3 regions of the Streptomyces sp. BRA346 genome follow, and region 1 is predicted to be linked to each of the others. Evidence: riboswitches for the same ligand, from Rfam matches in the RefSeq annotation. Region 1 holds a riboswitch; each other region holds the start of a gene.
The links. A riboswitch is a leader RNA that binds a small molecule or an ion and turns the genes downstream of it on or off. The one in region 1 is predicted to bind cyclic di-AMP.

Region 2: linked by a shared signal. The riboswitch ahead of LCH29_RS19150 (M23 family metallopeptidase) and the one ahead of LCH29_RS26245 (NlpC/P60 family protein) in region 1 are both predicted to bind cyclic di-AMP.
Region 3: linked by a shared signal. The riboswitch ahead of LCH29_RS37340 (M23 family metallopeptidase) and the one ahead of LCH29_RS26245 (NlpC/P60 family protein) in region 1 are both predicted to bind cyclic di-AMP.

What each region holds. Positions count from the first base shown of each region.
Region 1 covers NZ_JAIWIH010000023.1:101,723-104,989, forward strand. Annotated here, with positions in the region: gene pcrA (DNA helicase PcrA) at 1-821, opposite strand, end outside; cyclic di-AMP (ydaO/yuaA leader) riboswitch at 990-1,212, shown strand; gene LCH29_RS26245 (NlpC/P60 family protein) at 1,221-2,402, shown strand; gene LCH29_RS26250 (L,D-transpeptidase family protein) at 2,467-3,192, opposite strand.
Region 2 covers NZ_JAIWIH010000014.1:99,370-102,636, reverse strand. Annotated here, with positions in the region: gene LCH29_RS19155 (GntR family transcriptional regulator) at 1-506, opposite strand, end outside; gene LCH29_RS19150 (M23 family metallopeptidase) at 717-1,511, opposite strand; cyclic di-AMP (ydaO/yuaA leader) riboswitch at 1,526-1,687, opposite strand; gene LCH29_RS19145 (M16 family metallopeptidase) at 1,913-3,267, opposite strand, start outside.
Region 3 covers NZ_JAIWIH010000044.1:34,534-37,800, reverse strand. Annotated here, with positions in the region: gene LCH29_RS37345 (PP2C family protein-serine/threonine phosphatase) at 140-1,417, shown strand; cyclic di-AMP (ydaO/yuaA leader) riboswitch at 1,682-1,812, shown strand; gene LCH29_RS37340 (M23 family metallopeptidase) at 1,824-2,987, shown strand; gene LCH29_RS37335 (aldo/keto reductase) at 3,145-3,267, shown strand, end outside.

The DNA of each region.
Region 1 (3,267 bases):
AGCAGGTTGACCGTGGTCATGATGATGTCGTCGAAGTCGAGGGCGTTGGCCTCGCGCAGCCGCGACTGGTACATCGCGTACGCCTCGGCGAGCGTCTTCTCGAAGCCGTCCGCCGCCTGACCGGCGAAGGTCTCCTCGTCGATCAGCTCGTTCTTCAGGTTGGAGATCTTGGCGCTGAACGACTTCGGCGGGAACTTCTTCGGGTCGAGATCGAGATCCCGGCACACCAGCGCCATCAGCCGCTTCGAGTCGGCCGCGTCGTAGATCGAGAACGATGAGGTGAAGCCCAGCTTCTTCGACTCGCGGCGCAGGATGCGCACGCACGCGCTGTGGAACGTCATCACCCACATCGCGTTCGCCCGCGGGCCGACCAGCTCCTCGACCCGCTCCTTCATCTCGCCCGCCGCCTTGTTGGTGAAGGTGATGGCGAGGATCTGGCCGGGGTGCACATGGCGGGTGCCGAGCAGATACGCGATGCGGTGGGTGAGCACCCGGGTCTTGCCGGACCCGGCCCCCGCGACGATCAGCAGCGGCGAGCCGGTGTGCTCCACGGCGGCCCGCTGCTGCTCATTCAGCCCCTCCAGCAGCGCAGCGGGGTCGACGGCGGGGCGGGCCGCGCCGTTCCGGTAATGCGCGTCTCTGGTCCCGCTGGGCACCGGCGCGTCGAATGCGCCCGTGAAGAGGTGGTGCGGCACCTCCTCGCCACCTGAACCGTCCGAACCGCCGGCGTGACCCGGGTGTGCGGAATCCTCGGGCGGCGGGGGCTCCTCCTCCGGAGGCCCGAGATTCGCCAGGAAGCTGTCATCAAAGAGGCTGCTCATCGCTCACCGAGTTTAGGGCGCCGCACTGACAGCCTACGCATGGACTGCGTATGGATGTCACGAAACGGTTTCGGGCATATCGACCACCAGCCTTCACAGGAGCCCCACGAGTTGGCTACCGTCCTCCCTCAGGCGGCCCGTAGACCCGTCGGCGAACCGCGCCGGCCCGGGCAGCCTCCGCCGAGTCCGTCCGTGTCGCAAGGCGCCCGGAGCCGGGGACCCGCCCTCCTCGCCCCCCTTCGGGGAGGAGGGGCCCGACAACACCGGGGTGAATCGGCCCGAGCGGCGGTACGACGCGTACGACATGTCGTCCGTCCGCAGAGGCCGTAGGGCAACCTTCCGTATCGCCCGAACCCGACAGCTAACCCGGTAGGCGGTCCACGGAAGGAGTCGCCTCCCTTGGCGTCGCACCGCAAGCCGCGGACCCGAATACCCACCGCCGCCTCCTCCACCGGGCGCCGTACGGCCGTCGGGTTCACCACCGCCGCCCTCGCCTCCGTCACCCTCCTCTCCCAGACCGCGAACGCCGCGCCGGGCGACCCCAAGCCCGGCACCACGCAGTCGATCGAGGCGGTCAAGGAGAAGGTGGACACCCTCTACCACCAGGCGGAAACCGCCACCCAGCACTACAACGCCGCCAAGGAGCGCTCCGAGCAGCAGCGCACCAAGGTCAACCGGATGATGGACGACGTCGCCGAGAACACGGAGAAGCTCAACGAGGCCCGCCGCACGCTCGGCACCTACGCCGCGGCCCAGTACCGCAACGGCGGCATGACCTCGAGCGCCGCGAGCCTGCTGTTCTCCAACGACCCGCAGGACCTCTTCGACCAGTCGCATCTGATGAACCGGATGGCCGGTTCGCAGAAGCGGGCCGTCGACGACTTCCAGACGCAGGCGGCGAAGGCCGCCAAGGAGCGCCGCGAGGCCGCCAAGAGTCTGGAGTCGCTGACCGAGACCCAGCGAGAGCTGAAGACCAAGAAGAAGGCCGTCCAGGACAAGCTCGCGCAGGCCCGGCGGCTGCTGGCGAACCTGACCGCCAAGGAGAAGGCGCGGCTGGCGGCGATCGAGAAGAAGAAGGCCGAGGAGGCGCGGCGCAAGGCGGCCGAGCTGGCCGAGAAGCAGCGGGAGGCCGCGGCCCAGCAGAAGCAGCAGGAACAGGATCAGCAGTCGAGCGGCGGTTCCTCTTCCGGTTCCGGAAGCAGCTCATCCGGCTCGTCCACCGCCACGAACGGCACCAAGGCGGCCAAGGCGATCGACTTCGCGGAGTCCCAGCTCGGCAAGCCGTACGTCTGGGGCGCGACCGGGCCCAACTCCTACGACTGCTCGGGGCTCACCCAAGCCGCGTGGAAGGCCGCCGGTGTCTCCCTGCCGCGCACCACATGGGACCAGGTGAAGGCCGGTACGCGCGTCTCGACCTCCGACCTCGAGCCCGGTGATCTCGTCTTCTTCTACGACGACATCAGCCACGTCGGGCTCTACATCGGCGACGGGATGATGATCCACGCGCCGAAGCCGGGGGACGTGGTGAAGAAGGCGCCGATCACCGAGATGCCGATCTACGGGAGCGTGCGGCCCGCGTAGCCGCAGTGCGGCTGCCCGATGCCCGATCGGGCAGCCGCCGCTCACACCGTGAACACCGGCCGGATCACGTGCCCGGCTTGCGCCCGTACACGTACACGTCGTCGCCGTTCCGCAACAGGCTCCAGTACTTCTGCGCGTCACCGGAGCGCATGTTGACGCAGCCGTGGGAGCCGGGCGGCGACCATACGCTTCCCGCGATGGAGTGGAACGCCTGGCCGCCGTCGAAGAACTGGCTGTACGGCATGGCCACGTGGTAGATCGTCGACCAGTGGTTCTTGTGCCGCCAGTAGATCTGCTTCAGCCCGGTGCGGGTCTCGTACCTGTCCCGCCCGGTGCGCACCGGCACCGGCCCGAACACCAGCCGCGAACCGTCCTGCACCCAGCTGAGCTGCCGGGTGAGGTCGACGCAGGCGATACGGCCCTTGTTGGTGGGGCACTTGCGCGCCGCGTTGGGGTTACGGCCCGCCGCGTACTGCGCGTTGATCAGCTTCATGACGCCCCAGGTGACGGGGCCCGCGTAGCCGATGGTCGGGCTGATGCCGTGGTTGATCTGGAATCTCTGCGTCGCGCGGCAGTCCCCCGAGGACTGCCGACCGTCGACGGGACGGCCGAGGAACTTCTCGACCTGCCTCTGATACGGACCGGTGCTCGCCGTGCACGCCGTCGCCGCCTGCGCCGGTGCCGTACCGAGCGCGACGGACAGCGGCACCACCATGCCCGCCATGCCCAAGGCGACCGCCGTACGGCGGCGCCATGCCCGCCACGCCCCGAACCCTGCCTTTACCCCCATTGCGCGCTCCCTCCGGGCTTGCCCTTGACGGGTAAGACAGTCGAAGAGTGCGTCGGGTTGCGCTTACAGGTGCGA
Region 2 (3,267 bases), on a different contig from region 1:
TACACCCACGCCGTCTTGCGCCGCAGCTGCACCAGCATTCCCGCCAGGCTCGGGCTGCCGGACGCCTGGGCGAGCGTCTCGTGGAACCAGTCGCCCAGCGAGCGCAGCTCGCCCAAGCGGCCGCGCTGGGCCCGCTCCTGGCCGAGCCGGACCAGACCGCGCAGCACCTTCAGATGCCCCTCGGTGCGGCGCTGGGCGGCCCTGGCGGCGCCCAGCGGCTCCAGCAGGGCCCGGATGTCCAGGAGGTCGGCCGCCTCCTTCTCGGACGGCTGGGCGACGCACGCGCCCGCATGCCGCCGGGTCGTGACGAAGCCCTCGGACTCCAGGGTGCGCAGCGCCTCGCGGACGGGCACCCGGGAGACCCCGTAGCGCCGGGCGAGCAGCTCCTCGGTCAGCCGGCTGCCGGGCGGATAGGTACCGGAGATGATGTCGTCACGGATCGCCGTGCACACCGCATGCGCCGAAATCCGGCGACCGCCCTGGAGTGCGGCCGTATCCCCGTTCACTTCCGGTCCCGCATTGTCGAACCTCCGCCTCAACCCCGCGAAACGCATCCGATTGACGCGTGTTCAGCGACTCTATTCGAAGCCGCCGGGATTTCCGATGGGCGAAGGCAATTCAGGGATATTTTTTGGTCACAGTGGAGCGTCCCGGCCGGGTAACGCCGAAGGCCCCGTCCGGAGCGGACGGGGCCTTTCGACAGGAGCGGCGACGGGTCAGAGGTTGACGCCGTGCGAGCGCAGGTAGGACAGCGGGTCCATGTCCGAGCCGTACTCCGCGGTGGTGCGGGCCTCGAAGTGCAGGTGCGGGCCGGTGACGTTGCCGGTGGCGCCGGACAGGCCGATCTGCTGGCCGGGGGTGACCTTCTGGCCGACCGAGACACCGATCGAGGAGAGGTGGCCGTACTGGGTGTAGGTGCCGTCGTTCATCTTGATGACGACGTTGTTGCCGTACGAGCCGCCCCAGCCCGCCTCGACGACCTCGCCCATGCCCACCGACTGCACCTCGGTGCCCGTGGAGGCGCTGAAGTCGATGCCGGTGTGGCTGCCGGAGGACCACAGGCCGCTGGACGCCTGGTAACCGGTGGAGACGGAGGAGCCCTCGACGGGCGACACGAACGTGTTGAGGCGCTTGCGCTCCTCCTCGCGCGCGGCGCGCTCCTTGGCCTCGCGCTCCGCCTTGGCCTTCTTCGCGGCCGCCTCGGCCTTCCGCGCGGCCTCCTGGCGGGCCACGGCCTCGGCCTTCGCCTTGGCGGCGGCGGCCTCGGCGGCGCTCTCCTGGGACTGGGCCTGCGCGTCGATCTGGTCGGAGAGGCCGTCGCCGATCACCATCGCCTGGCGGAGACCGGTGTCCTGGGGAGACGGCGTCTCGCCGGTCGCGGCGAGGGCCGGGCCGGCGATGCCGGCGACGACGCCCGAGGCGACCGTGGTGATGCCGGCGATGTTCGCGCCGGTACGGACGGCGGTCTGGCTGGGACGTCGGTGCTTCCCTGCGGCACGGGTGAACGCCATGTGGTGGCGCACTCCTTTCCTTCCTTCTCGCCTACCGGGTTAGCTGACGGGTTCGGAGCAGGAAGGTCTCCTACGGGCCCCTCCCCCGGCCGGGGAAGGCGTCCGATTCACCCCAGGGACGTTTGGGTCCCCGGCTCCCCTGGCACTCGCACCATGGGACTCGGCGATGACTGTCCGTGCCGCGGGTGCGGCGGGTATCCGGCGAACAGCCGCACTGACGCTAAACGGGCCGCGTTTCGATCACCAAACGGTTACGGGTTTTTGTTGTTCTCGCCACAAACCAAACGCCCCTCATATCGGGCATAAGGGAGGACCCTGGCGTCTCGCTTGACGCCAGGGTCCTTGTTCTGATGGTGCGTTGAGCCGGGCCCCGGAACATCTCGGGCCCGGCGGAGAGCGGTTCAGCCGGTGATGACGCGCACCTCTCCGATGCCGAGCGCCCTGACCGGCTCCTCGATCTTCGAGGCGTCACCCACGAGCACGGTCACCAGCCGGTCGGCCGGGAAGGCGCTCACGACCGCCGCGGTCGCCTCCACCGTCCCCGCCTCCGCGAGCCGGGCGTACAGCTGCGCCTGGAAGTCGTCCGGCAGGTGCTGCTCGACCTGGTCGGCGAGCGTGCCCGCGACAGCGGCGGCCGTCTCGTACTTCAGCGGGGCGACGCCGACGAGGTTCTGCACGGCGACATCGCGCTCGGCGTCCGTCAGCCCCTCCTCCTTCAGCGTCCGCAGCACCGTCCACAGGTCGTCCAGCGCCGGGCCGGTGACCTCGGTGGCCACCGAACCGCTGATCGCCAGCAGCGAGGCGCCCGCCGAGCCGCCACCGGCCGGCGAGGGCGGCGTGGAGCGCAGCACCTGGCCGAAGGCGCGCACCCCGTAGGTGTAGCCCTTCTCCTCGCGCAGCACCCGGTCCAGCCGGGAGGTGAGGGTGCCGCCCAGGCAGTAGGTGCCGAGCACCTGCGCGGGCCAGACGCGGTCGTGCCGGTCGGCGCCGATGCGCCCGATGAGCAGCTGGGTCTGGACCGCGCCGGGCCGGTCGACGATCACCACACGACCGGTGTCGTCGGCGATGATCGGCGGGACCGAGCGCTGCGGGGCCGGGCCGCCGGTCCAGGCGCCGAGGGTGTCGGCGAGCGCCTGGTCGAGGTCGACACCGGCCAGGTCGCCGACGACGACCGCGGTCGCGGTGGACGGCCGGACGTGCGCCTCGTAGAAGGCGCGCACCGCCGCGGCGTCGATGCCCTCGATGGTCTCCTCGGTGCCCTGGCGCGGCCGGGACATCCGCGACTCGGCCGGGAACAGCTCCTTGGCCAGAGCCATGGAGGCACGGCGGGCCGGGTTCGCCAGCTCGTGCGGGATCTCGTCCAGTCGGTTGCGCACCAGCCGCTCGATCTCGCCGTCGGGGAAGGCGGGGGCGCGCAGCGCGTCGGCGAGCAGGCCGAGCGCCTTGGGCAGCCGGGAGACCGGCACCTCCAGGGAGACCCGGACGCCGGGGTGGTCCGCGTGGGCGTCCAGGGTGGCGCCGCAGCGCTCCAGCTCGGCGGCGAACTCCTCGGCGGTGTGCTTGTCGGTGCCCTCGGACAGGGCGCGCGCCATGATCGTGCCGACGCCGTCCAGACCGGCCGGTTCGGTGTCCAGCGGGGCGTCGAGGTTGATCTCCACGGCGACGACCTGCTGGCCGGGGCGGTGGCAGCGCAGCACGGTGAGCCCGTTGGACAGCTCACTGCGCTCCGGCGCCGGGAAGGCCCACGGCTTGGGGG
Region 3 (3,267 bases), on a different contig from region 1:
GATGCCACGGCTTCCCCTGCGGCCCCGGATGCCTGCCATCCGGGGCCGTGGTGCGTCCGGGGCTGTCGCGTGACGCACCTGGCGACGCACCCACATGGCCGCGATCGACTCGCACGGCGGCCCGGCACCCGGAAGCCTGATGACGGAGTCACGGACCGACGGGGTCACGAACCAGGGAAAGCGAGACAGGCCGGTGGCGCGGGTGCGAGGGAGCAGGGCTCGTCCGGGCGCCCGTACGCCCGCCGCCGACTCCTCGGGCGCGGCCGCCGGACTCGTCACGGCAGAGGAGGCCCTCCAGGCATCCTCGGGGCGCCGGCTGGCCCGCTGGACCCCCGCCGTCCTCCTGCTCGGCGGCATCGCCTTCGACCTCGCCGCCCCGGCCCCGTACACCGCCTCCCCCTTCTTCGCCGCGGCCCCGCTGGTCGCCGCCTCCCTCTTCCCGCTGCGGCCGACCATCGTCACCACGGTGCTCGCCCTCACCGCCGTCTGCCTGCTGGCGGAGCTGCACGGCGTACGGGACCCGACCCAGGCCGCGACCGAGATCGCCACCGTGGCAACCGTCGCCCTGCTCGCGCTCGTGATCAACCGCGTCGTCCGCCGCGGCGACCGGCGGCTGGCCTCGGCGCGCGGCATTGCGGAGGCGGCGCAGCGGGCCGTGCTGCCCGTACCGCCCGCCCGTATCGCCGGGCTGGACGTCGCGGCGCGCTATGTGGCGGCCGAGCGGTACGCCGCGATCGGCGGCGATCTGTACGCGGTGCAGGACACCCCGCACGGCGTACGGCTGATCGTCGGGGACGTCCGCGGCAAGGGGCTCCAGGCCGTGGAGGTCGTCGCGGTCCTCATTGGTGCCTTCCGGGAGGCCGCGGAGCAGGAGGCGACGCTGGAGGGGCTCGCGGGGCGCCTGGAGCGGGCGTTGCGGCGCGAGGGCGCGCGACGGGCCGAGCTGGAGGCGTTCGAGGGGTTCACCACCGCCGTCCTCGGCGAGATCCCGCGCGGTGACTCCACCCTCCGCCTCATCAACCGCGGCCACCCGGCGCCGCTGCTGCTGCCCGGCGACGGCGCGGTGCGCCGCCTGGAGCCGGAGACGGCCGCGCTGCCGCTGGGGATGGGCGAACTGGGCGCGTGGCCCGACCGGGTGACGGAGCTGCGGTTCCCCGAGGACGCGATGCTGCTGCTGTTCACGGACGGGGTGACCGAGGCCCGTGACCGGCACGGCACGTTCTACGTCCCCGAGGAGCGGCTGCGCGGCCGCCGCTTCACCGGGCCGGGCGGGCTGCTCGACGCGCTGGTGGAGGACGTCGCGCTGCACGCGGGCGGGGAGACCTCGGACGACATGGCGCTGCTCGCGGTCCGGCGCCCGCCCGGAACGAACGGAATCACGACCCCCGCTCCGGACACGGACCGTAGCCAACCGTGACGCCCGTGCATAACGATTGACACACGATCAGCCCGCCGGAGGTTTTTACCATCCCTTTTCAACCGGGGTGAAACGCCCCCATCTGTCCATCCTTGGTTACTAAGTTCATGCCAAAGCTACGCGGATTCTTCAGAAGAGCTTGGAATCATGTCGCGCTCTCTATTAACGTTCGATAACGCAGCGCGGTCGGCACAGCCGTCGCAGAGGCGGCACCGTGCGCCGTCGCCGAATCCCGTACGTGCAGCGCGCCAGCACCACCAGTAGCACCAGGCACCACCAGCACCAGGGAACCGGGGAACCACCACCTTGGGGTGAATCGGGTCGAACCTGACCCGTAGGAGACCTTCCTGCTCCGAACCCGTCAGCTAACCCGGTAGGCGAGAGGGAAGGAAAGGAGTGCGCCCCGGTGGCGTCCAACAGGTCCGTACTGGACGAAGCTCCGTACCGCTCATCAGGTACGGGTCCCGGCACCGCGACCGCGTACGGAGTCGGCTTCGACGCCGGAGCCGGCGCCCGCCCCACGGTCGGCCTCGGAGCCGAAGCGGATGAGCCGCCCCTGGGCAAGGAAGCCGTCTGGGACGAGTGGAACCCCACCGAGGAGTCCATCGCTCCGCTCCGCGGCCGGCACCGCGTCGGCAAGCAGCGCGGCGGGACCATGGCCCGCAGCGGCGCCGTCCTCGGCGTCGGCGTCATCGCGGCGGTCGGCGCGGGCGGCATGGCGAGTGCCAAGGACCGGCCGACCGTCCCGATCTCCATGCCGGACCTCGCCCACGTCGCCGACGAGGTCAAGGCCCAGCTGCCCGCCGCCAAGGACCTGCCCGGCATCGGCTCCCTGATGGCCGACGACCAGGACTCCGCCCAGACCACCGCGACCGGCCTCACCACCAGCGGCGCCGAGGCGGGCGAGGCGCTGCGCACCCGCATCCTGCGGCAGGCCGAGAGCCAGCAGACCGCGGCGGAGGACGACAGACGCGAGAGCGAGGCGCGCGCCGCCGCCAAGGCCGCCGCCGACGACGCAGCGAAGGCCGCCGCCAAGGCCCGCGACCTGGCGGAGCAGAAGAAGGCCGAGGCCGCCGCCAAGAAGAAGGCCGCCGAGGCCGCCGCCAAGGCGAAGGCGGAGGCCGAGAAGGAGGCCGCAGCGAAGGCCGCCGCCGAGCGCCGCGCCAAGGCCGCCGGCGGGTTCACCCTCCCCGTCGCCTCGTACACCCTGACCGCGGGCTTCGGCCAGGCGGGCGACCTGTGGTCCGCCGACCACACCGGCCAGGACTTCGCCGCCCCGACCGGCACCCCGGTCAAGGCGCTGAGCGGCGGCACCATAACCCAGGCGGGCTGGGCCGGATCGTACGGCTACCGCATCGTGCTCACGCTCGATGACGGCACCGAGATCTGGTACTGCCACCTGTCGTCCATGGTCGTCACCTCGGGCAAGGTGTCCTCGGGCGAGACCATCGGCCGCGTCGGCGCCACCGGCAACGTCACCGGCCCCCACCTCCACCTGGAGGTCCGGCCGGGCGGCGGCTCGCCGATCGACCCGATGCCCTGGCTGCGCGACCACGGGCTGAACCCGTGACCCCCTGATCCGGCCGTCGCCGCGGCGACGGCCCATCGTTCCGGCGGCTCTGGCGCTCTCTCCCCCCTTGACGCCAGGGCCGCCGGTTCTCTGTCCGCGGCCTCCGCTGCGGCCTCCGACGGAATAACCCCCTCCCTCCTGCGCGTTGTAGTGACGCATGACTGAGACCCGCAAGGACACCCGTAAGAACATCGGCAGCCTGTCCGTCTTCCCGCTCTCCCTGGGCGGCAACGTCTTCGGCTGGACGGCCGACGAGGCCGAATCCTTCGAGGTGCTCGAC